Regions from separate parts of the Pseudomonas weihenstephanensis genome, predicted to be linked through region 3. Evidence: riboswitches for the same ligand, from Rfam matches in the RefSeq annotation. Region 3 holds a riboswitch; each other region holds the start of a gene.

Region 1 (7,844 bases), on a different contig from region 3:
GCATTACCCAACGTGAGTAACAACACCTACTCGCCTGAGTTGGCCGCTGCAGTGAAGAGTTTTCAACTGGATCATTCGCTGCAAGCCGATGGGGTCATCGGGCCGGGCACCTTGAAAGAGATGAACGTCAGCCCACAGATGCGGCGTGATCAGTTGCGTATCAACCTAGAGCGTTTTCGCTGGATGGCGCACGATTTCGAACCCACCAGTTTGTTGGTCAATGTGCCCGCGGCGCTGCTGATGGTCTATCAGAATGGGGTGCCGGTTTGGCAGACCCGAACGCAGGTGGGCAGGGCGGATCGACAAACACCCTTGTTGAAGTCGCGCGTCACGCGGTTGACGCTGAACCCGACATGGACCATTCCGCCGACCATTTTCAAACAGGACAAACTCCCGCAAATCCGCCGCGATCAGTCGTATCTGGCCCGCCATGATTTGCAAGTGCTCGACAGCAACGGGCAAGTGCTGGCCGCTCAGGATGTCAACTGGGATCGCCCCGGCAATATCTTGTTGCGCCAGGGTGCAGGCCCGCGCAATCCGCTGGGCAAAATTGTGGTGCGCTTCCCTAACCCGTTCTCGGTGTATTTACATGACACACCGAGCCAGGCGCTGTTCAGTAAAGGCCCACGCGCCTTTAGTTCGGGTTGCGTGCGGGTTGAGTCGGCTTTTGAGTTGCGGGACTGGCTGGTCAATCCTGCGGAAAAAACCCGCACCGAAGAATTGCTCAGTACCGGTCGCACTCATGAGTTTCGACTGGCACAACCCATGCCCATCTTGATGACTTACTGGACCGCACAAGCCCACAAGGACGGTAAAGTGTCCTTCGCCCCGGACATCTATGACCACGATCCAGCGCTGATTGCGGCGCTTGTCAGCAAGTCACCAACCCCGTAGTCAGGGTTCGTGTTTGTAGCGGGGTGGCAGGCATCCCGGCTTTGAATCACTCAAGCCCCATGGCGCGCTTCAATTCACTTTTTTCTGATGATCGATTCTGGAGATACCCGCATGAACGGTTGGCCGGATTCACGCTTTATTGAATTGGCAGGTATTAGCGCGCCGATCATTCAAGCACCGATGTTGGGGGCGGGCGCAGACCTCATGATCGGCGTGGCGAAGGCGGGTGGGCTGGGGTCTCTGGCGTGTGCCACGCTGACGTTGGACTCGATTCGTGCCGAGGTTGCAGCTTTTCGCGAGGCGTGCGATCAACCACTGAACCTCAACTTCTTTTGCCACCAGCCCCCCGCCCACGATGAAGGTCGTGCCCAACAGTGGAAGTCGCTGTTCAAGGCGTACTACCAAGAGTTGGGTGTCGATTATGATGCGCCTGCTCCCGTGTCAAGCCGCGCACCGTTTGACGAGGCGACGTGTGCGCTGGTTGAAGAGTTACGCCCGCAAGTGGTGAGTTTTCATTTCGGTTTACCGGCTCCGCAGCTGTTGGCACGGGTTAAAGCCTGTGGTGCAAAAGTGCTGAGTTCGGCCACCACGGTGGAGGAGGCGATATGGTTGGAGCGCCACGGCTGCGACGCAATCATTGCGATGGGCTACGAAGCCGGTGGCCACCGGGCGATGTTCTTGAGTGATGAGCTGAGCACACAAATCGGTACGTTCGCCCTAGTGCCGCAGATCGTTGACGCGGTGGGTGTGCCTGTTATTGCAGCAGGCGGGATTGCGGATGCCAGGGGCATCGCAGCCGCGTTTGCGTTAGGCGCCAGTGCAGTACAAATCGGTACGGCGTATCTGTTTTGCCCGCAGGCCACGTTGACGCAACCGCATCGCCGCGCCCTGCGCGAAGCCAGTGGTAGCCAAACGGCGCTGACCAATCTATTTACCGGGCGCCCGGCGCGCGGGATCGTCAATCGAGTGATGCGCGAAATGGGCCCGATCAACCCTCAGGCGCCAGCCTTTCCGTTGGCCGGCGGGGTGTTGTTGGCGCTCAAAGCCAAAACCGAACCCCACGGTTCAGGCGACTTCATTAACCTGTGGGCGGGCCAGGGCTTTACGTTAAGCCCAGGGCGTACTGCCGAGCTGTCCTCTTATGAGCTGACACGCACATTGATCGATGCGTATGCCGCACGCCGCCCAGCCTAAGGCCGAGTGTTTTGTTCGCGAAGACGCCCAAGGCGCTGGCGCACTCGGCACCTGCGTCATTGGCGACTACATGGAAGATCAATTTCAGTGCTATGACCTGATCCTGTCCCCGGTCACGGCCAATGTGACACCCACAACGCGATGGGCGGCGCCAGTTTCACCGTGCTGGCCAATGTCAGCGGGGAACCGGCCCTATCACTGCCGATAGGCATGATGTTCACCCGCGGCCTTGGGCTAAATTGCCCACCGTCTCACGCGACACCATGCGCCTTAACATTGACCTGTTACAACGCACTGCGTAGCCTTGCGCGTTCGAGGTTCTTCGCCACGCGAAGCTAAGAAGGGAACGCGGTATGCCGCGGCTGCCCCCGCAACTGTAAACGGTCAATTGCCTTGCATCGCCACTGCCTGATCCGCGGGAAGGCGCAAGGAGGGGCACAGCCACTGGCTGAGGCCCAGCCGTAAGCCAGGAGACCTGCCTCGTGACTGTTTCTTACTTCAACCGGGCGGGGTGATCCGGTGGCGAAAACGACCGCACACTGCCTGCGGTCGTCGTCCCGTATGCCCGCCGCTTTGCCAAAGGGCATCCGATGAAAACACTGGCCAAAATCCCCGTCACGATCGTTACCGGCTTCCTCGGCTCGGGCAAAACCACTTTGTTGCGTCACATGCTCGACAACGCACAGGGTCGACGCATTGCGGTGATCGTCAACGAGTTCGGCGAGCTGGGCATTGATGGTGAAATCCTCAAGCAGTGCACCATCGGTTGCACCGAAGAAGAAGCCAACGGCCGTGTGTATGAACTGGCTAACGGCTGTCTGTGCTGCACCGTGCAGGAAGAATTCTTCCCGGTGATGCGCGAATTGGTGGCACGCCGTGGCGACATCGACCACATCCTGATCGAAACCTCGGGTCTGGCACTGCCAAAACCGCTGGTCCAGGCGTTCCAGTGGCCAGAAATCCGCAGTGCCTGCACCGTTGATGCGGTGATTACCGTGGTCGACAGTCCAGCCGTTGCGGCCGGTACGTTTGCCGCGTTCCCGGATCAAGTCGACGCCCAGCGCAAACTGGACCCTAACCTGGACCACGAATCACCGTTGCATGAGTTGTTTGCCGATCAACTGGCCAGCGCCGACCTGGTGATTCTCAACAAAGCCGACCTGATCAACCTGCAGGACCTGGCCAAGGTGCGCGCAGAAGTTGCCGAAGAGCTGCCGCCTGCGGTGAAAATCATCGAAGCCAGCAGCGGTCGCCTGCCGCTGGACGTGCTGTTGGGCCTGGGCAACGGCTCGGAAGAACACATCGACAGCCGCCACAGTCATCACGACCATCATCATGATGGCGATGACCATGACGACCACGACCACGATGCCTTCGACTCCATTTCCATCCAATTGCCGCAAGCCGAAGAGCGTGTACTGCTGGACGCCTTGACCCAACTGGTAATCAAGCACGGTATTTTGCGGGTTAAAGGTTTTGCTGCGATTCCTGGCAAACCGATGCGCTTGCTGATCCAGGGTGTGGGCACGCGTTTTGACAAGCATTTCGACCGCGCCTGGGGCGCTGATGAAAGCCGTGTGACCAAGCTGGTGCTGATTGGCCAGGACTTGGACGCCGCCCTGCTCGAAGCCTCCCTGCGTACAGCGTTGAGCGCCTAAACCATGCATTTGCTCAGGACCCAACCCGGCGGCTTTGTATCAGACGACAACATTGCTGACCTGGGGCAAACCCCCGCCGAGCTGGTGATCCTGTGCAGCGGCGACTCAAGCCTGGCGCTGTTGGCCGAAGCGGCCCAGCAGTTGCCGCACGACTACCCCAGCCTGCGTCTGGCCAACCCGATGCAGATACAAAATCATGCCTCGGTCGACTTATATGTCGATCAGGTGCTGCAACACGCCAAAGTCATTGTGCTGTCGCTGCACGGCGGGATTGGCTATTGGCGCTACGGCATAGAACAACTGATGCAGTTGGCCGAGCGCGGGGTCACGCTGATCCTGGTGCCCGGTGACGATCGTCCCGACCCGGAACTCAGTGCGCTGAGCACGGTTGCGCCCGAACAGGGCGAACGCTTATGGCATTTTTTGCGTCAGGGCGGGCGACACAACGCACTGCAACTGTATAACTGCCTGGCCCAGCAGTGGCTGGGCCGCGACTATGCGTGGGACGCGCCGCTCACTTTGCCGCGCACCGCGATCTATCACCCTGCGCATTCCAGCCCACAGCTCAAGGACTGGCAAGCCGACTGGCACCCGGACTACCCGGTGGCGGCGCTGCTGTTCTATCGCTCGCATTTGCAAGCGGCCAACACGGCGTTTGTCGATGTGTTTTGCCAGCGCCTGCAACAGGCCGGATTGAATCCGTTGCCCATCGCCGTGGCCAGTCTTAAGGAACCCGGTTGTCTGGCGGTGGTGCAGGACCTCCTGGATCAGGTTGAAGCCGGGGTCATTCTCAACACCACCGGGTTTGCTCAATCAAGCCCCGAAGCGCCGCACCTGCGGCCATTTCGGCGCAACATCCCGGTGATTCAAGCCATTTGCGCCCAAGACAACGAGCCAGGCTGGCGCGCCAGCGAACAGGGCCTTGGCCCGCGTGATCTGGCGATGCACATAGCCTTGCCGGAACTGGACGGGCGCATCATCAGCCGCCCCATCAGTTTCAAAGATTTGGCCTGGCGCAGTGAGCGCAGCCAGTCGGATGTGGTGTGCTACCGCGCGCAACCGGAGCGCATGGACTTTGTCGCACACCTGGCGCGGCGCTGGGTTGAGCTGGCACGGGTGCCCAATGCGCAAAAGCGCATTGCCCTGATTCTCGCCAACTACCCGACCCGTGACGGTCGTATCGGCAACGGGGTAGGGCTGGACACCCCGGCGGCCGCGTTGAATATATTGCGCGCGTTGCAGGCGCAGGGTTATCCGCTCGACGCCGACCTGCCCGACAGTGGCACCGCGCTGATTCACGCCTTGCTTGGCGGCGTCAGTAACGACCTGGACAGCCTTGACCTGCGACCTTGCCATCAAAGCATGGGGCTGGACGAATACGGCGCCATGTTCAGGGCCTTGCCTCAAGCCAATCAGCGCGCCGTGCTGGAACGGTGGGGCAGCCCTGAAAACGATCCAATGTTTCGCAGTGGGCGGCTGATGATCGCCGGCCTGCGATTTGGCCAGACCTTTGTCGGCATTCAGCCCGCCCGTGGCTACCAAGTGGACGCCAGCGCGGTCTACCACGACCCGGATTTGGTGCCGCCGCACGCGTATCTGGCGTTCTACTTTTGGCTGCGTCACACCTACGGCGCGCACGCCGTGGTCCACGTCGGCAAACACGGCAATCTGGAATGGTTGCCGGGTAAGGGCGTCGGTCTTTCAGAGCACTGCTGGCCCGACGCACTGCTCGGCCCGCTGCCCAATGTCTACCCGTTCATCGTGAATGACCCGGGCGAGGGCGCGCAGGCCAAACGGCGGACGCAGGCGGTGATCATCGACCACCTCATGCCGCCACTGACCCGTGCAGAAACCTATGGCCCGTTGCGCGATCTGGAGCTGTTGGCTGACGAGTATTACGAAGCCCAACTGCTGGACCCGCGGCGCGCGCGTGAGCTGCAACGCGACATTCTGAAGCTGGTGCGCGAAACCCATATCGACCGCGAATTACAACTGGATGAAAAGCTCGACAGCGATGCCGATGCTGCGATCTGGCTGCCGCGGCTCGACACCTACCTGTGCGACCTCAAAGAGTCGCAAATACGCGACGGGCTGCACATCTTCGGCGAATCGCCCAGCGGCCGTTTGCGCATCGACACGCTGTTGGCGTTGTTACGCATTCCGCGTGGCGACGGACGTGGGGCGCAGTCCAGCGTATTGCGTGCGCTGGCCAAGGCATTCGAACTGGGCTTTGACCCGCTCGATTGCGCCCTGGCTGAACCGTGGACAGCGCCCCGGCCGGGGGTGTTGCTGGCGGTCAGTGAGGCGCTTTGGCGCACCGCAGGTGATACCCGTGAGCGCCTTGAACTGTATGCCGCGCAATTGATCGAGCAGGCGTTAGACGGTCAATTGCACCTGCCTGACGGCGAGCAATGGTGCGAAGTGCAGAGCATTTTTGACGCCTTGATTGAGGTGGTCGCCCCGCGTCTGGATGCGTGCGGCCCGGCTGAAATGCAAGGTTTGCTCGATGCCTTGCAGGGACGCTTTGTGCCCGCAGGCCCCAGTGGCGCACCGAGCCGCGGGCGACTGGATGTATTGCCCACCGGGCGCAATTTCTTTTCGGTGGATGTGCGCAACCTGCCCACCACCACCGCGTGGCGCATCGGTTTTCAATCGGCCAACCTGATTCTCGAACGTCATTTGCAAGACCACGGCGACCATCTGCGTCAGTTGGGACTGTCGGTGTGGGGCACGGCCACCATGCGCACGGGCGGTGATGACATCGCGCAAGCCATGGCACTGATGGGCGTACGCCCGGTGTGGGCCACGGGCAGCCAGCGGGTGGATGACTTTGAAATCCTGCCGGTCAGCTTGCTCGACCGGCCGCGTGTCGATGTGACGCTGCGGGTGTCCGGGTTCTTTCGTGATGCCTTTGCCAACCTCATTCGCCTGTTTGACGCCGCCGTGCAAGCCGTGGCGGCGCTGGATGAACCGGATGAGCTGAATCCGCTGGCGGCCAAAGTGCGTGCCGAGCGCGAGCAATTGGAGCGCGAAGGCATTGCGCCGCAAGCCGCTGCACGCCAGGCGGGCTGGCGCATATTCGGGGCCAAGCCCGGTGCTTATGGCGCCGGGGTGCAAAATGCCATTGATGGGCGGGTGTGGCAGAGCCGCGAGGACCTGGCCGAGGTGTACCTGAACTGGGGCGGTTATGCGTATGGCGGTGCCGATGAAGGCACGGCCGCGCGTGACCAGTTCGCCCAGCGCCTGAGTCAGGTACAGGCCGTGGTGCAAAATCAGGACAACCGTGAGCATGATCTGCTCGACTCTAATGATTACTACCAGTTCCAGGGTGGCATGCTGGCGGCCGTGGAAAGCTTGAGCGGTCAATCGGCGGCCAGCTATCACGGCGACCACAGCCAGCCCGATTTGCCTAAAATCCGTACCCTCAAAGAAGAGCTGAACCGGGTGATCCGTTCGCGTGCCGCCAACCCCAAGTGGATCGAGGGGGTTAAGCGTCACGGTTATAAAGGCGCGTTTGAAATGGCCGCCACGCTGGACAATGTGTTTGCGTTCGATGCCACCACGCATTTGATCGACGATCATCAGTACGCGTTGCTTGCTGATGCCTACTTGCTGGATGGCGACACACGCCAGTTCGTGCAGCAACACAACCCGCACGCCCTGCGCGACATGACCGAACGCCTGCTGGAAGCCCAGCAGCGTGGATTGTGGCGTGAGCCGGGTGAGTACCGCGAGGCGTTGGAAAACCTGCTGCTCGACATTGAAGAAGACTGACTTGGAAATCTGGACATGACTGACACCCCGCACTTTCCACTCTCCGCAGTCGTGGGCGCCGAGGATTTGAAACTGGCGCTGTGCCTGACTGCAATTGACCCCAAGGTCGGTGGCGTGCTGATCGAAGGCCCGCGCGGCATGGCCAAATCGACCTTGGCCCGCGGCCTGGCAGATGTGCTGGCCAGCGGTCAGTTCGTCACGCTGCCGTTGGGGGCTACCGAAGAGCGACTGGTCGGAACCCTCGACCTGGATGCCGCGTTGGGTCAAGGCACGGCGCAGTTTTCGCCCGGCGTGTTGGCCAAGGCCGATGGCGGCGTGCTGTAT
Region 2 (7,844 bases), on a different contig from region 3:
TGGCGCGGGTTGCGCATAAGGCTCATCGTGCTCGATAAACTGTTGGGGCAAAATCAAGGTAAAAATGCTGCCCTGGCCCGGTTCACTGGTGATGCTGATAGAGCCGCCGAGCAATGTTGCCAGATCACGCGAAATCGACAGCCCCAAACCTGTACCGCCGTAGCGCCGGTTGGTAGTGCCGTCTGCCTGACGGAAGGCTTCGAAGATGCTCTCCTGCTGGTCAGGGGCAATACCGATCCCCGAGTCGCGCACGGTGAAGGCAATGCCCTCCCCCGGTTGACGTGAAACGGTCAGGCTGACCTGGCCTTTTTCAGTGAATTTAACGGCGTTGGACAGCAGATTCTTCAGGATCTGCTCCAAGCGCTGACGGTCCGTGAAAATCATCGGCGGCGTGCCAGGCTGCACTTCAACGTGGAAATCCAGTGCCTTGTCTGCCGCCATTGGCTGGAACATGCCGCGCAAGCCTTCAATGAGCCTGGCAACCATTGCATTCTCGGGACGCACTTCAAGCTTGCCGGCTTCTACCTTGGAGATATCCAGAATGTCGTTGATCAGGTTCAGCAAGTCGTTACCCGCCGAGTAAATCGACTCGGCAAATTTGACCTGCTCGGCAGTCAAGTTCTGTTGCGGGTTTTCGGACAGCAGTTTGGCCAGGATCAACGAACTGTTCAGCGGTGTGCGCAGTTCATGCGACATGTTGGCCAGGAACTCTGACTTGTATTTGCTGGAGCGCTGCAATTCTTCTGCACGCTCTTCGAGCTGCACCTGAGCCTGATTCAGCTCGGTGTTTTTGTGGTCCATTGCATCACGCTGCGACTCCAGCGCCAGGGCTTGATCGGCCAGCTGCTCGTTGGTTTGTTCGAGTTCCGCTTGCTGGGTTTCGAGGTGGGTTTGCGACTCTTTGAGAATGCGCGACTGTTCTTCCAGCTCTTCGTTGGCGGTTTTGAGCTCTTCTTGCTGCACCTGCAACTCTTCGTTGAGCTGCTGGGTTTCGGCCAGCACTTCCTGTAGGCGCTGACGATAACGCGCGGCTTCAATCGAGGTGCCGATGTTGTCGGCAATCAGCTCGAACAGCTCGGTATCACGCTGCGTCAAAGGGCGCAGAAAGCCCAATTCGATCACGCCATTGACCCGGTCATCATCACTGGTCGGTATCACGAGCACACTACGAGGGCTGCCTTCGCCTAACCCAGAGCTGACTTTGAAGTAATCCGACGGCACGTCGTCCAGGCGAATCAACTTATCGTGTTGGGCGGCCTGGCCAACGATGCCTTCATCGTTATGAATCACTTGGTCTTGCATTTCTTGCTCGCGGGAAAACCCGTAGCTGGCCACGCGCTTAAGACCGCCATGGTCTTCGCGCACATACACAGCAGCGACCACAGAACCCAGATATTGGGCACAGAACTGCAAGATATTGCGCCCCAGCATGTTCAGCGTAAGGCGCCCTAGCACCTGCTCTGCCAGCTCGGTCTGCCCGTTGCGCAGCCACGCCTGTTGCTCCAAGCGCTGCGCGCTCTTGAGCTGGGCGTCGAGGTTATAGCTGTAACTCTTTGAAAGATTTACCAAGTCACGACGACCGATATAGGCCAAAAAGCCACTTACGCCCAGGACAAAGACCAAATACAGGCCGATGACCAGGAAGGTGGTGCGGGTCACATCGTCGTTACGCGCCACGCGCAGTTGCTGCTCCATCGCAATAAAGGCGTCGAATTCCTTACGGATCTGATCAGTGAGGCGCTTGCCGCGCCCAGCTTGGACCGCACCGCGGTAATCACCATTATTGCGACGCAAGTCGATTATGGATTTTGCGTAGTTGCTCCAGTCATTCTGCAACGCTTCAAGGCGCTTGAGCCGATCGACTTGCTGCGCGTTATCGCTGACCAACGCTTGTAAACCGTGCAGCTGCGCAATGATCTGCGGCCTGGCCACTTCATACGGGTCCAGAAAATGCTCATCACCGGTGATCAGGTAACCGCGCATGCCGGTTTCCAGGTCAACCGTCAGCTTCATCGCTTCATTGGCGTTGCTGATCACCCGGTCCGAATGCTGGAGCCACTGAATGACTGACAGCAAAAAGCTGATCATCACCACAAACAAAACGGCGCTGAGCACGCCCACGCCCAAGGGCAAACCAACGTTGCGACTCAGGAGCTTGCGAAAACTTCGCTCATCAACCGATGCAGGTGCATTCATTTTTCTGGCCCGTGAACAGTCTTAAAAAACTGCAAGTTTGCCGGAATATCGAGTAAATAATCTATTTTCTTACGAGAAACGGTACAAATTCGTGCAAAACGCTGCCTTCTACCGTGACTAGCAGCTATTCTTGCAGGCCTTATACGGGCATTTTCTTAGTACAAGAGGGGGAACTTGTCCGGGGTGTCAGCTTACTGATACTGCATGCCACACCTGTTGACCCACCCGCGCTCACATTTTTTCGGGATACCCACTATGTCCGCAACACCCTCCACTATCCTCGTCGTCGAAGACGATGCCATTGTTCGCATGCTGATCGTGGATGTACTGGAAGAACTTGAGTTCAGCGTGCTGGAGGCTGACGGCGCTGAACAGGCACTGGTCTTTATTAAGAATGCTGAGCACACTATTGATTTGCTGATGACAGATGTCGGACTGCTCGGCATGGACGGTCTTCAACTGGCCAAAAAAGCACGCGAGCTGCGCCCGGCATTGCCCATCTTGTTTGCCAGCGGGTATGCGGAAAGCCTGGAAAAGCCAAGAGACATGTCCGTCATTGCCAAACCTTTCTCCATCGACCAATTGCGCGACACGGTTAAAAGCATTCTGTCCGCCTGCTGATAATTGACGGCTCCCCCGCGCTCGTGGTCTCCTACACATCTTGTATCAGGTGCCCTTCACAGGGTGAAACGGGAAACCGGTGCGTCAGGCGTTTATCGACCTGATCAGTCCGGTGCTGCCCCCGCAACGGTAAGCGAGAGACACATCAAAACCACTGTGCCGCTGGCATGGGAAGGTGATGTTTGCAGGTTCAAGCCCCTTGAACCCCTCGCAAGCCCGGAGACCGGCCTGAACACATCGAATAACAAACCCGCGGTGGGCGGGCGCTGTTGAACCCTGCGCACGTCGTTCGCGGGGTTTTGTTGCGCTCTATCGCCCGCTGTCTGACCAGAGGGAAGCGCCATGTCCATCAGCACCAGCCGTACCCAGTCCGCTGCTACCACGTCCACTCAAAGCCAACGCATCGTCGCCGCTGTCAGCGCGGCAGTGCTGGGCGCTTTTCTGGTTTATTTCGCAGGCTTTTCTCACATCGATGCGGTGCACAATGCCGCGCATGACACCCGTCACAGCGCTGCCTTTCCGTGCCATTGAGAAGCCCTGACATGATTAAGCGTATTGCTCAAACCGCAGGCTTTTCGGGCCTGCTGGCCGCACTTGTGCTCACATTGCTGCAAAGCTTTTGGGTCGCACCGCTGATTCTTGAAGCCGAAACCTTTGAAATGCCTGCGCCCACTCAAACCCATGATCACGCTGACAGCGCCATGCCCGCTCACAGCCATGACGCCGAGGCTTGGGAGCCGGAAGACGGCTGGCAGCGCATACTGTCGACCACCGGCGGCAACCTGGTGGTCGCGGTCGGTTTTGCCTTGATGCTTGCAGGCTTGTACACCTTGCGCAGCCCTACCCGCACATCACAAGGCTTGTTGTGGGGCGTGGCCGGTTACGCCACGTTCTGCCTGGCGCCGACCCTGGGTCTGCCACCTGAACTGCCAGGCACGGCTGCGGCTGATTTGCTGCAACGCCAGATCTGGTGGGTCGGCACCGCCGCCTCAACGGCCGTGGCCATTGCGCTGGTCGTGTTTGGCAAACATTGGGCGCTGAAGGTGTTAGGCATCGTGATTGTGGTCATTCCGCACATCATGGGCGCCCCTCAACCCCTGGTGCATTCGAGCTTGGCACCCGAAGCCCTGGAGTCGCAGTTCAAAATTGCGTCGCAATTGACCAACTTCGCATTCTGGCTGGCGTTGGGCGTTATCAGCGCCTGGTTATTCCGGCGCAAACCTGAAAGCCAGTACGGCGCATGACCCAAACCCGCACAGTGCCAACCCTGGTGGTTGGCCTGGGCTGTCGGCGCGGCTGTCAGGTTGAAGCGCTTCAGGCGCTCGTCGAACGTTCGCTGAAACAGGCCGGGATCGCGTTGAACACGATCCGAGCCTTGGCCAGTATCGAACTGAAACAGCACGAACCCGGACTGCTTCAACTGGCTCAACAGTTGCAATTACCGTTCAGGGTGTTCAGCGCGCAACAACTGAGTGTGCATGCCGCGCAACTGAGCCACCGTTCAAACCTGTCGTTGGCGCACACGGGGTGTTACGGCGTAGCTGAAAGCGCCGCGCTGGCCCTGGCTGAACAGCTGACAGGCCAGCCTGCCCGCTTGCTGATCACTCGCCAAACATCGGCCGGCGCAACGTTTGCAGTGGCTTGCTGCGGGTAAAAAACGCGATAATCCCCCGCCTCACTATGAGCGCTGCTCAAGAGCCGCTCTATTTCGCCCTTTTCAAGAGACTGCCATGACTGTTTACTTCATCGGTGCCGGCCCCGGCGATCCAGAGCTGATTACGGTCAAAGGTCAGCGCCTGATTCGCCACTGCCCGGTGATCATTTATGCCGGTTCTCTCGTGCCCGCTGCCATATTGGAGGGGCATCAGGCCCATCAGGTGATTAACAGCGCCGAGTTGCACCTTGAGCAAATTATTGAAGTGATCAAAGCCGCCGACGACAAAGGCCAGGATGTTGCCCGCGTGCACTCCGGCGACCCCAGCCTCTACGGGGCTATCGGCGAACAGATTCGCTGCCTGCGGGCACTGAATATTGCCTTTGAAATCATCCCCGGTGTCACCGCTACAGCGGCCTGCGCAGCACTGCTGGAGACAGAACTGACCCTGCCGGACATCTCGCAAACGGTGATTCTGACCCGCTACGCTGACAAAACCGTCATGCCTGCTGGCGAAGAACTCGCAAGCCTGGCGCAGCACAAGGCAACCATGGCCATTCACCTGGGCGTCAAACACCTGGAAAAGATCATTGCCGAGTTGACCCCGCACTATGGCCCTGACTGCCCGATTGCCGTGATCCATCGCGCCAGTTGGCCGGACCAGGACTCGGTGAGCGGAACCCTGGCGGACATTGCGCACAAGGTGCAGGCAAAAGGTTTCAAGCGCACGGCGTTGATCCTGGTTGGCCGGGTACTGGCCAACGACAGCTTCAGCGATTCTTCGCTGTACCGCGCGGGGCATGCGCACCTGTATCGGCCTTGAAAAACAGGCGTAAAAAAACGGTGCTCACGGGGCACCGTTTTTTTATGCAGCTCGCAGCGAACACCCTGTGACTGATGACTCAGTAGTAGGCGTTTTCTTTCTGCGAGTGGTCGGTCACGTCACGTACGCCTTTCAACTCAGGAATACGCTCCAGCAACGTGCGCTCGATGCCTTCGCGCAAGGTCACGTCCGCCTGACCGCAACCCTGGCAACCACCACCGAACTTGAGTACGGCGATGCCATCTTCAACCACTTCAATCAGGCTGACCTGACCACCATGACTGGCCAAACCGGGATTGATCTCGGTTTGCAGGTAGTAGTTGATGCGCTCGTTGATCGGGCTGTCGGCATTGACCATCGGCACTTTGGCGTTGGGCGCTTTGATGGTCAGTTGACCCCCCATGCGGTCGGTCGCGTAGTCCACCACGGCATCGTCAAGAAACGGCTCGCTGACCGAATCGATCCAGGCAGTGAACGTCTTCAGGCCCAGCGCGGTATCTTCAGGCTTTACTTCGTTAGGCTTGCAGTACGCAATGCAGGTTTCAGCGTACTGGGTGCCGGGTTGCGTAATGAAGACGCGGATGCCGATGCCCGGGGTGTTCTGCTTGGACAGCAGATCAGCCAGGTAATCGTGGGCGGCGTCGGTAATCGTTATGGCGCTCATGGAATCTCCTCGCAGACATGGGGCGCAGTTTACGCCAATCGGCGCGCCTGACAAAGTCCTAGTATTTTTGTCAGGAAAGCCGCACCCCATGTGGGTAATACAAATGACCCTTACAGGTTCTCGTAGCGGTTCATGTCCAGCACGCCCGCCTCCACCGGATCGGTTTCGTTGATGTACTCGCCGATATCGTGAAAGTACTGCCAGAACTGTGGATGGCTACGGCGAATGCCCCAGCGCTGCACAATCGCGTCAAAACTCGCCTGATCCTGGCTCTTCTCCATCGCCTCGACGAATGCCTCTACTTCCCCCGCCGGGATATTGAACATGAAGTTAGGGTAACTGCTCAGTACCCCCGGATAGATCGTCAAGGTGTCCAGCCCTGGCTGCAAACGGTATTCCTCACCCAACATAAACGCTACGTTGGTGTGCGCCCGGTTGCGCAACATGCTGTACATCTCACGTTTGCCGTCAGCGGCTTCGATACGCAGCAGGGTGGCTTCAGGCAATTGATTGATCACTGCCAACCCGGCAGCTGGGCGCGACACCAAGCGGCTCAACGATTGCTCGGCATACTGGAACGCCTGGGCAATACCCGTACGCGAACAATACGCACCGGTGCACCGGTTGATCGGGTCAGGCCGCGCATTCAGGGTGCCGGTACGCTCAATCAGCTTGAGTGCAAAGTCGCGTTTGGGGTCCACCGGATTAAGCTTGATCCCGGTCGGGGTGTCAGTGTCGATCTTTTGGTAATCCATCCACATCTTCAGCTTGCCACTGTTCTGGTACCAGTCGCCGAGGATGTCAGCGCGCGCATCGGCGGGCATCAGCCGAAGAAAGTTCACCTCTGCACCATTGCGAATCAGGTCAAAGTACAAACGTGTCTGCGCCTGATGCGAGACATTGCCGAACACATCAAAGTTGACCGCCAGCTGATAGTAAGTCCGTTCAAGCAGCGGATAGTCGAACAACCACATAGTTTGCGGCACTTCACCGATCAACCCTTTGCTGACGCTGGCACTGTCAAAGTGGCGGAAGATCGTCAGCAGCGCGTTATCGTTACCCGCCCACAGGGTCGACCAACTGGGTGGTGGCATTTCGGCATAAGCGCTCTGGCGCAGTTCTTCATACTCGTTACGCTTGTCGCGGTAGTTGTGCCACAACGAAATGACACTGCCAACGTCATCGATTTGCCCCGGCATGGCCAGCAATGGCGTGGCCTTGCCGCGATAAGCTGCATCCGTCACATAACGGTCACGGGCGGGTTCCTGGAACACGGTCCAGAAATTATCGCGAATCACGTCGGTGGCAATTTGCCCGCGGCACACCGGCCCGCGAATGAAGGTGCGAACGAAATACTCCGCGTTGTCGAGCATGAACTGATAACGGGCCACCGCCGGGATCGCTTCAAAAGTCTCAAACGGGTTGGCGCGACCACGCGGGCCGTAACCCGGCAGTTTGGCCGCATGCCAGTCACCGCTGTAAAACAGCTGTTTGACCCGTGCCAGCTTGCTCGTCCCCATTGGATAAGTAATGTGGGTTTTGTGAACGATCACGCCTTGTACCGGCATCAACCGGTAATAAAAGGTGGTGCCCGGGTCGTCATTCGGGCGACGGGTGGCGATCAGATCAATGGGCTGCCCACTGGGCGTGCGCGAGCGTACCCACTGGAAATAATGCCCGGGCAGGCCATTGTCGAAATAGGCATGCGCGAGGAACAAGTGCTCGTATAGCCAGCGGGCTACCAGCGCTTCAGTTGATCCGGGGCGATTAAGTAACTCTTCCCACTCCCCTATTTGCGTGGCTTCGGTGGCTGTCGGCTTGATGGCGTTCTGATCAACCGGTGCACCCTGAGCCAACCACGTCTGGACCGTCATGTACTGCTGATC
Region 3 (7,844 bases):
CATTGCAGCAATGCATCGCGCTCATCAGTCAGGCGCTGCGGGTTTTCGAGCATCAGCAGATTGGTCAGCCACAGCGTCAGGCAGTCGACCAGCAAGCAGGTATCGACGCGCGCGTTTTCACGCAGCACACGGGCCAGTTCGATAGGTTCTTCAATCAATGCCCAATGGGGCGGACGGCGTTCACGGTGGTGGCGCACGCGCTCGTTCATCTCGCCGTCCAGCGGTTGGCTGGTAGCAATGTAGGTCACCGCACAGCCCGAGTCGGCCGCAAGCTTCTCGGCCAAGCGGCTTTTACCCGAGCGGGCACCGCCCAAAATCAGTTGCAACATGTTCGTCCACCTCTAAAAGGCGCAGCAATCTGCGCCTGTCATCACGCGGTTATGCAAACCCGCAGAGTTCGCGCAGGCAGGTGGTGTCGAGATGGTTTTCTACCAGGTCGGCCAGCCGTTCAATGTCGCGCTCACGCAGGGCGTGGTAATCCACGGTTTGCACGGTGTGTAATCCGGCCCAGCGCAACAGCGCGCTACAGGCTGGCGGTGACTCGAACATACCGTGCAGGTAGGTGCCCAAAATCTGCCCGTCGGCACTGAGCGCGCCATCGCAGCGCCCGTCCTCCAACTGCACCGCGGGCAGCTCAAGCGCAGGCCCGGTCGTAACGCCCGCATGGATTTCATAACCGCTGACCTCAGCGTTTTCCAGAGTCAGACGCCCGCGCACGTTGCGCAGTTGTTTTTCAGCTTCAAGCCGGGTGCTGAACGCCAACAAACCCAAACCGGCACTCGAACCCGACGGCCCTTCAAGGCCCAGCGGGTCGTGGACGTGCTCGCCGAGCATCTGCAACCCCCCACAAATCCCCAGCACTTTGCCGCCATAGCGCAGGTGACGGCTGATGGCCGTGTCCCAGCCATTGGCGCGCAAGTAGGCCAAATCACTGCACACGCTTTTGGAACCCGGAAGGATGATCAAGTCCGCAGGCGGTATCGGCTGCCCCGGCCCCACAAACTGCAAGTCCACCTGCGGGTGCAGGCGCAGCGGGTCAAAGTCCGTGTGATTGCTGATGCGCGGCAGCACGGGCACCACCACCTTGAGCACGTGCGCGTGTTTCTCGATCTGACGCTGATCAATGCCGTCTTCGGCTTCAAGGTGCAAGTCCATCACGTATGGCAGCACGCCGATCACCGGTTTGCCGGTGCGCTGCTCCAGCCAGTCCAGACCCGGTTGAAGCAGCGCGATATCACCGCGAAAACGGTTGATGACGAACCCTTTGACCCGCGCCTGCTCGCTCTCGGACAGCAGCTCAAGGGTGCCGACCAAATGCGCGAAGACCCCGCCGCGATTGATGTCGGCAATCAGGATCACCGGGCAATCTACGGCTTCGGCAAACCCCATGTTGGCAATGTCACCGGCGCGCAAATTGATCTCGGCGGGCGAGCCGGCACCTTCGACCATGACCACCGGGTAGGCCGCGCTCAGGCGTTGATGCGAGGCCAGCACCGCTTGCATCGCGATGGCTTTGTAATCGTGGTAAGCCACCGCGTTCATGCTGGTCACGGCGCGGCCGTGAATAATCACTTGCGAACCGGTGTCGCTGTTAGGTTTGAGCAGCACCGGGTTCATGTCGGTGTGTGGCGCTAGCCCCGCGGCCTGCGCCTGAACCGCTTGTGCGCGGCCGATCTCGCCCCCCTCGGGGGTCACGGCACTGTTGAGCGCCATGTTCTGCGGCTTGAAGGGCACCACGCCGACGCCCTGACGGGTCACCCAGCGACACAACGCCGTCACCAACGTACTTTTACCGGCGTCAGACGTCGTGCCTTGCACCATCAATGTGCTCATGGGGTTTCCTGGGCATAAGCCTGCAAGGCGTGTTCAAGTTTGAGCCAGTCTGCCTCTTCGCCAGGCAGGCCCAAACGCACGCTGCTGTTGTGGGGGAACAAACGCAACAGAATGCCGCGCCGCGCCATGAAGTCGTACAAGCGTTCGGCATGCGGCGTGATCAGCCACTGGAACAGCGCACAACCGCCCAAAGGCGGCAGGCCGTATTGGCTTAACAGCGCAACCAAACGTTCACTGGCCTGCTCGCTGCGTTCGCGCTGACGCGCATGCGCCTCGTAATCGAGCAGGCACGCTTGCCCCAGCACCCGCGTCGGGCCACTGACAGCCCATGGCCCGACTTGCTCGGCGAGCAATTTGAGTAATTTGAGTTCAGCCAGCACAAAGCCCAGACGCACGCCCGCCAGGCCGAAGAACTTGCCGAATGAACGCAACACGATCAGACCGGCGCGATGGCTCTGCGCTGCCAGACTCAAATCGGGGGTGTTGTCCATGAACGCCTCGTCCACCACCAGCCAGCCGCCACGCGTCACCAACCGCGCATGCCACTCCAGCAAGCGCTCGGGCGACAGGCTCAGGCCGGTGGGATTGTTGGGGTTGACCACCACCAGCACGTCCAGCGTGTCGAGGTAGAAGTCGACTTCTTGCTCCATGACTTCACGCACGACGTGCCCGTTGCGCCGCCAGGCTTCGGCATGCTCGGCATAGCACGGGGACAACACCCCGACTTTGCCCGTACGCCGCAGGCGCGGCAGCAACTGGATGGCACATTGCGAACCCGGCACGGGCAGCGCGTTCGGCGCGCCGTAATAGGCGCACGCGGCGTGCTCAAGCCCGTCGTCGGTTTCAGGCAGACGCGCCCAGGCCCGTTCAGCAATCGCAGGCACCGCAAAAGGCCAGGGCGCCAGACCGCTGGACAAGTCCAGCCAGTCGGTTTCACCAATACCGTATTGCAGCGCTGCCTGACGTAAACGCCCACCGTGCTCAAGCATAGAATTCACTCCACACGCACAAGATCAACAACCACAGCCACACACCGCGCTGTACCAACTGCCAGCCGCGCTCGATGGCGTCGGCATCGGCGGGCGGGCCTTCACCCAACTGCGGGCGTTGGTGCAGCTCACCGTGATAAATCGCCGGGCCTCCCAGCTCCACACCCAGCGCACCGGCACCCGCCGCCATAACCGGGCCAGCATTGGGACTGTCCCACTGCGGCGCCTGTTTGCGCCAGCACTGCAAGGCCAGCCGCGTTTTGCCCAACAGGGCGTACGTTAACGCCACCAGACGTGCCGGGATGTAATTGAGTACATCGTCGATGCGCGCAGCGGCCCAGCCAAAACGCTCAAACCGTTCGTTGCGATAGCCCCACATGGCGTCCAGCGTGTTGCTCAACCGGTAGAGCACCACGCCCGGCGCGCCTGCCACGGCAAACCAGAAGAGGGCGGCAAACACAGCGTCACTGCCGTTTTCGAGCACCGACTCGGTGGCGGCGCGCGCGACGTCGGTGGCGTCCAGTTCACTGGTTTGGCGACTGACCAGATACCCGACGCGGGTGCGTGCGGTCTCCAGGTCATCACTGCGCAACGCCTCGGCCACCGGCTGCATATGCTCGCCCAAGCTGCGCATGCCCAGCGCGCAATACAGCGCCGCGATCTCCACCAACCAGCCGATATAGGGCAGCCACGACAGCGCCGTGGCCAGGATCGTCAGCGGGACGACCGCCAGCACCCAGGCCGTCACCCCATGACTGCGCCAACCCCGCCCGCCGGAGTTAAAACGTTGCTCGATACGCTCAGCCATACGGCCAAACGCAACCAGCGGATGCCAGCGTTTTGGCTCACCCAGTAGCGCATCCAACGCCACACCGGCGACGCACAGTAACGCCACACTCATGGACTCACTCCCCAATAGTTCTCGTACACCAATTCGTTCAGTGGTCGCGCTTGCGCCCACCCTTCCAGCACCAGCATCGGCGCCGGGTAAAACGCCGCAACCGGCCCCAGGCATAACACTGCCAGCGGCTTCGCCCCGGGTGGCAGGCCGAGTAAATCTGCCAGTGCCTGCGGCTCGAACAACGACACCCACCCCATGCCCAACCCTTCAACCCGCGCGGCCAGCCACAGGTTTTGAATGGCACAGGACAACGACGCCATGTCCATTTCCGGCAAGGTGCGACGGCCAAAAATGTGCTTTTCGCGGTCATCCATCAACGCGGCCACCAACACTTCGGCGCAGTCGTTGATGCCTTCGACCTTGAGCGTCATGAATTCATCCGAACGCTCGCCCAGCGCCTCGGCGGTGCGCACGCGCTCTGCTTCGACCAAACGTTGAATCTTGCCGCGTAACGCACGATCTGTAATGCGGATAAACCGCCACGGCTGCATCAAACCCACGCTGGGGGCTTGATGCGCCGCTTCGAGCAGGCGCGCCAACAGCTCGGGCGCTACCGTACCGCCGCTGAAATGACGCATATCGCGGCGTTCGGCGATGGCGCGGTACACCGCTGCGCGTTCTTGGGGACTAAATGCGTTGTCGCTCATGGCACCTTCACGGCACACGGTGCGAACAGCGCAGCCACGGCCTGGGGGTTGGAGGGAAAGTAAAAGTGCACATAAGACGCCGTCATCCGGCCTTCGCGATACACCGCTTCGGCGCCGCGCCCGCCATTGGGGCTAAAGCCACGGGCGATAGGGAGCAGCTCGGTGCGGGTCAGCGAGTGATGGTAGGTGTGACCGCGCAGCAGGCCTTCGGGCATGTCCACCGCTTGCAACGCCAATGCCGCCAGGCGTTTTTGCATGGTGGCTTCGCCTTTCAACAACCCCACCAGCTCAGCCCGCTGGCCTTCAACATCGGTCAACGCATCGAGTAAATACAGCATGCCGCCGCACTCAGCCAGCAGCGGTTTACCGGCGGCGTGGTGAGCACGAATGGCCTCCAGCATCGGGCGATTACGCGACAACTCAAGGTGATGCAACTCGGGATAGCCGCCCGGTAAATACAGGCTGTGCGCCTGCGGCAGGTGCGTGTCGCGAATCGGCGAGAAAAACAGCAATTCAGCCCCCATGTCTCGCAACAAGGCCAGGCTCGCGCCGTAGGTGAAGGCGAACGCTTCATCGCGGGCCACGGCAATGCGCACACCGGCCAACAGCGGTTCGATCGCGACCGGCTGCGGCGCGGCAAACTCAACCGCCGGTGGCAGCGCTACCTCGCAGGTGCTGGCGAGCGCATCGGCGGCAGCATCGAGACGTGCGTCCAGATCGTTCAACTCGCTGGCCTGCACCAGCCCCAAGTGACGACTGGGTAATTCGATACCGGTTTCACGCGACAGTGCGCCGTACCAGCGCAAGCCTTGGGTCAAGCTGCCTTCGAGCAATTGCGCGTGGCGTACCGTGCCGACGCGGTTGGCCAGAACCCCGGCAAATGGCAAATCAGGCTGATACATCGCCAGCCCCAACGCCAACGCACCAAAGGTCTGCGCCATTGCGGTGCCATCAATGACCCCGAGTACGGGCACACCAAAGTGGCGCGCCAGATCAGCGCTGGACGGGGTGCCATCGAACAGGCCCATGACCCCTTCAATCAGAATCAGGTCGGCCTCGCCTGCGGCTTCCCACAACAGGCGTCGGCTTTCGTCCGCGCCCACCATCCATAAATCAACCTGATACACCGGCGCACCGCTGGCGCGCTCCAGAATCATGGGGTCGAGAAAATCCGGGCCACATTTAAATACCCGCACCTTGCGCCCTTGATTGCGATGCAATCGGGCCAAAGCGGCGGTAACGGTGGTCTTGCCCTGACCGGAAGCCGGTGCGGCGATCAACACCGCCGGGCAATGACGCGACTCTCTCATGCTTGAGCACTCATAATTCAATGCCTTTCTGGGCTTTTATTCCGGCCTGAAACGCGTGCTTGACCACGTTCATTTCCGTCACGGTGTCGGCCAGATCAATCAGTTCGGGTTTGGCGCCACGGCCGGTGACCAGCACATGCTGCATGGGCGGACGGGCTTGCAGGTCACTGAGCACCTGTTCCAGGTCGAGATAGCCGTGCTTGAGCGCAATGTTCAGCTCATCCAGTACCACCAGCCCGATGGAGGGGTCGCGCAACATCTCGCGCGATACTTCCCACGCCGCTTCAGCAGCGGCGATGTCACGCTGGCGGTCCTGGGTTTCCCAGGTAAAGCCTTCGCCCATCACGTGGTAACGCACTTGCTCGGGGAAGCGGCGGAAAAAAATCTCTTCGCCAGTGCTGTTGCGGCCCTTGATGAACTGCACTACGCCACATTGCATGCCGTGCCCCATGGCACGGGCCAACATGCCAAAAGCCGAGCTGCTTTTGCCTTTGCCATTGCCGGTCAATACCAGCAACAAGCCACACTCGTTGGGAGCGCTGGCAATGCGCTCATCCATGACGGCTTTTTTGCGCAGCATGCGCGCCTGATGACGTTCGTCGCGTTCGGGGGATTCATTCATGGCAGCTCTCCGTCGGGGCTGAATTAAGCAAACGGGAGGCGGGGGGAATAGGTCAATAACGACACACACTCGCCCGCCGCGAAGGTGCTGGATGGCTCAGGCCGGTCTCCGGGCTCACAAGCAGGCGGCCCTGACGCGGGGCAGCCCTGACCGCGCGCCTTCCCGTGAACAAACACAGTGGCACTCAGCGCGGCGTTGACTCATTTACCGTTGCGGGGGCAGCGCCGGGATCGTGGCGGCTGTGCGAAATGCACGCGCCCTCACCGGCTTCCCTGTTTCACCCTGCGAACCTTGGATTGCAGGGCACCTGAAACAAGCGCCAAAGGTTAGAGGGTTGGGGGTGGAGCGTCAATTAAAGGTGGTGCGCATATCGGCACGCCTCGCATTGCCCTGAACCTTTAAGCGACTAGGCTTATCTATCACTTACGCCCCCTGAACTCATGGAGATTCACATGCTCAAGCGCCAACACGCCGTCGTCATCGTCCTTGCGGCCGGTTTAGCCGCCTGTGGTGAGAGTTCGTCACTGCAAGTGGCGGATGGCACCGGCCCCTCGCCCAAGCTGCCTGAACCCAATAAAACCTTGATCCCCACCGTAAACATCGCCCCCGCCGTGGGCTGGAGCCAAGGCGCCAAGCCGATTGCAGCTGAAGGCTTGAACGTCAGCGCATTTGCCGAAGACCTCGACCACCCGCGCTGGCTCTACGTACTGCCCAATGGCGACGTGCTGGTGGCCGAAACCAACGCCCCGCCCAAACCGGATGACAGCAAAGGCATTCGCGGCTGGGTGATGGAGAAGGTCATGGGCAAAGCCGGTGCCGGCGTGCCCAGCGCAAACCGCATCACGTTACTGCGCGACGCCAACCATGACGGCATCGCCGAGACCCGCACCGTGTTTTTGCAAAACCTCAACTCGCCGTTCGGCATGACGTTGGTGGGCAACGATCTGTACGTGGCCGACTCCGACAAGCTGCTGCGCTTTCCCTATCAAGCCGGCCAAGACTCCATCAGCGCCCAACCGACCAAAGTGGTCGACTTGCCGGGTGGGCCGCTGAACCATCACTGGACTAAAAACGTCATCGCCAGCCCCGACGGCAAAAAGCTCTACGTGACCGTCGGCTCCAACAGCAATGTGGGTGAAAACGGCCTGGACAAGGAAGAAGGCCGCGCCGCCATTTGGGAAGTTGACCCGGCGACCGGCAGCCACCGCATTTTCGCCTCCGGGCTGCGCAACCCCAACGGCATGGACTGGGAACCTGCGACCGGCAAACTCTGGACGGCGGTTAACGAACGTGACGAGATCGGCAGCGATCTGGTGCCGGATTACATCACCTCCGTCAAAGACGGCGGCTTCTATGGCTGGCCCTACAGCTATTACGGCCAGCATGTTGATGTGCGGGTTGATCCGCAAAACCCCGAACTTGTGGCCAAAGCCATCGCGCCTGACTATGCCGTCGGCCCACACACCGCTTCACTGGGTTTGAGTTTTGCCGATGGCAGCAAGTTGCCGAACTTCACTGAAGGGGCTTTTATTGGCCAGCACG

Evidence for each region. Region 3 has a riboswitch for cobalamin ahead of cobO (cob(I)yrinic acid a,c-diamide adenosyltransferase). Riboswitches for the same ligand answer to the same signal wherever they lie in the genome.
Region 1: it holds a riboswitch for cobalamin, as region 3 does, so the genes downstream of both, cobW (cobalamin biosynthesis protein CobW) here and cobO (cob(I)yrinic acid a,c-diamide adenosyltransferase) in region 3, are expected to answer to the same signal.
Region 2: it holds a riboswitch for cobalamin, as region 3 does, so the genes downstream of both, GYN01_RS20705 (CbtB domain-containing protein) here and cobO (cob(I)yrinic acid a,c-diamide adenosyltransferase) in region 3, are expected to answer to the same signal.

What each region holds. Positions count from the first base shown of each region.
Region 1 is NZ_JAAEBV010000003.1:314,301-322,144, reverse strand. Features, by position in the region: gene GYN01_RS12315 (L,D-transpeptidase family protein) at 1-894, shown strand, start outside; gene GYN01_RS12310 (NAD(P)H-dependent flavin oxidoreductase) at 1,006-2,088, shown strand; partial or broken gene GYN01_RS22680 (amidase) at 2,147-2,322, shown strand; cobalamin riboswitch at 2,387-2,585, shown strand; gene cobW (cobalamin biosynthesis protein CobW) at 2,679-3,746, shown strand; gene cobN (cobaltochelatase subunit CobN) at 3,750-7,520, shown strand; gene GYN01_RS12295 (magnesium chelatase ATPase subunit I) at 7,536-7,844, shown strand, end outside.
Region 2 is NZ_JAAEBV010000008.1:98,640-106,483, reverse strand. Features, by position in the region: gene GYN01_RS20715 (response regulator) at 1-2,196, opposite strand, end outside; gene GYN01_RS20710 (response regulator) at 2,452-2,817, shown strand; cobalamin riboswitch at 2,848-3,063, shown strand; gene GYN01_RS20705 (CbtB domain-containing protein) at 3,160-3,348, shown strand; gene GYN01_RS20700 (CbtA family protein) at 3,360-4,061, shown strand; gene GYN01_RS20695 (cobalamin biosynthesis protein) at 4,058-4,471, shown strand; gene cobM (precorrin-4 C(11)-methyltransferase) at 4,548-5,294, shown strand; gene nfuA (Fe-S biogenesis protein NfuA) at 5,374-5,958, opposite strand; gene GYN01_RS20680 (fatty acid cis/trans isomerase) at 6,069-7,844, opposite strand, start outside.
Region 3 is NZ_JAAEBV010000001.1:899,501-907,344, forward strand. Features, by position in the region: gene cobU (bifunctional adenosylcobinamide kinase/adenosylcobinamide-phosphate guanylyltransferase) at 1-329, opposite strand, end outside; gene GYN01_RS03975 (cobyric acid synthase) at 379-1,833, opposite strand; gene cobD (threonine-phosphate decarboxylase CobD) at 1,830-2,822, opposite strand; gene cbiB (adenosylcobinamide-phosphate synthase CbiB) at 2,815-3,723, opposite strand; gene bluB (5,6-dimethylbenzimidazole synthase) at 3,720-4,370, opposite strand; gene GYN01_RS03995 (cobyrinic acid a,c-diamide synthase CobB) at 4,367-5,680, opposite strand; gene cobO (cob(I)yrinic acid a,c-diamide adenosyltransferase) at 5,691-6,302, opposite strand; cobalamin riboswitch at 6,385-6,628, opposite strand; gene GYN01_RS04005 (PQQ-dependent sugar dehydrogenase) at 6,755-7,844, shown strand, end outside.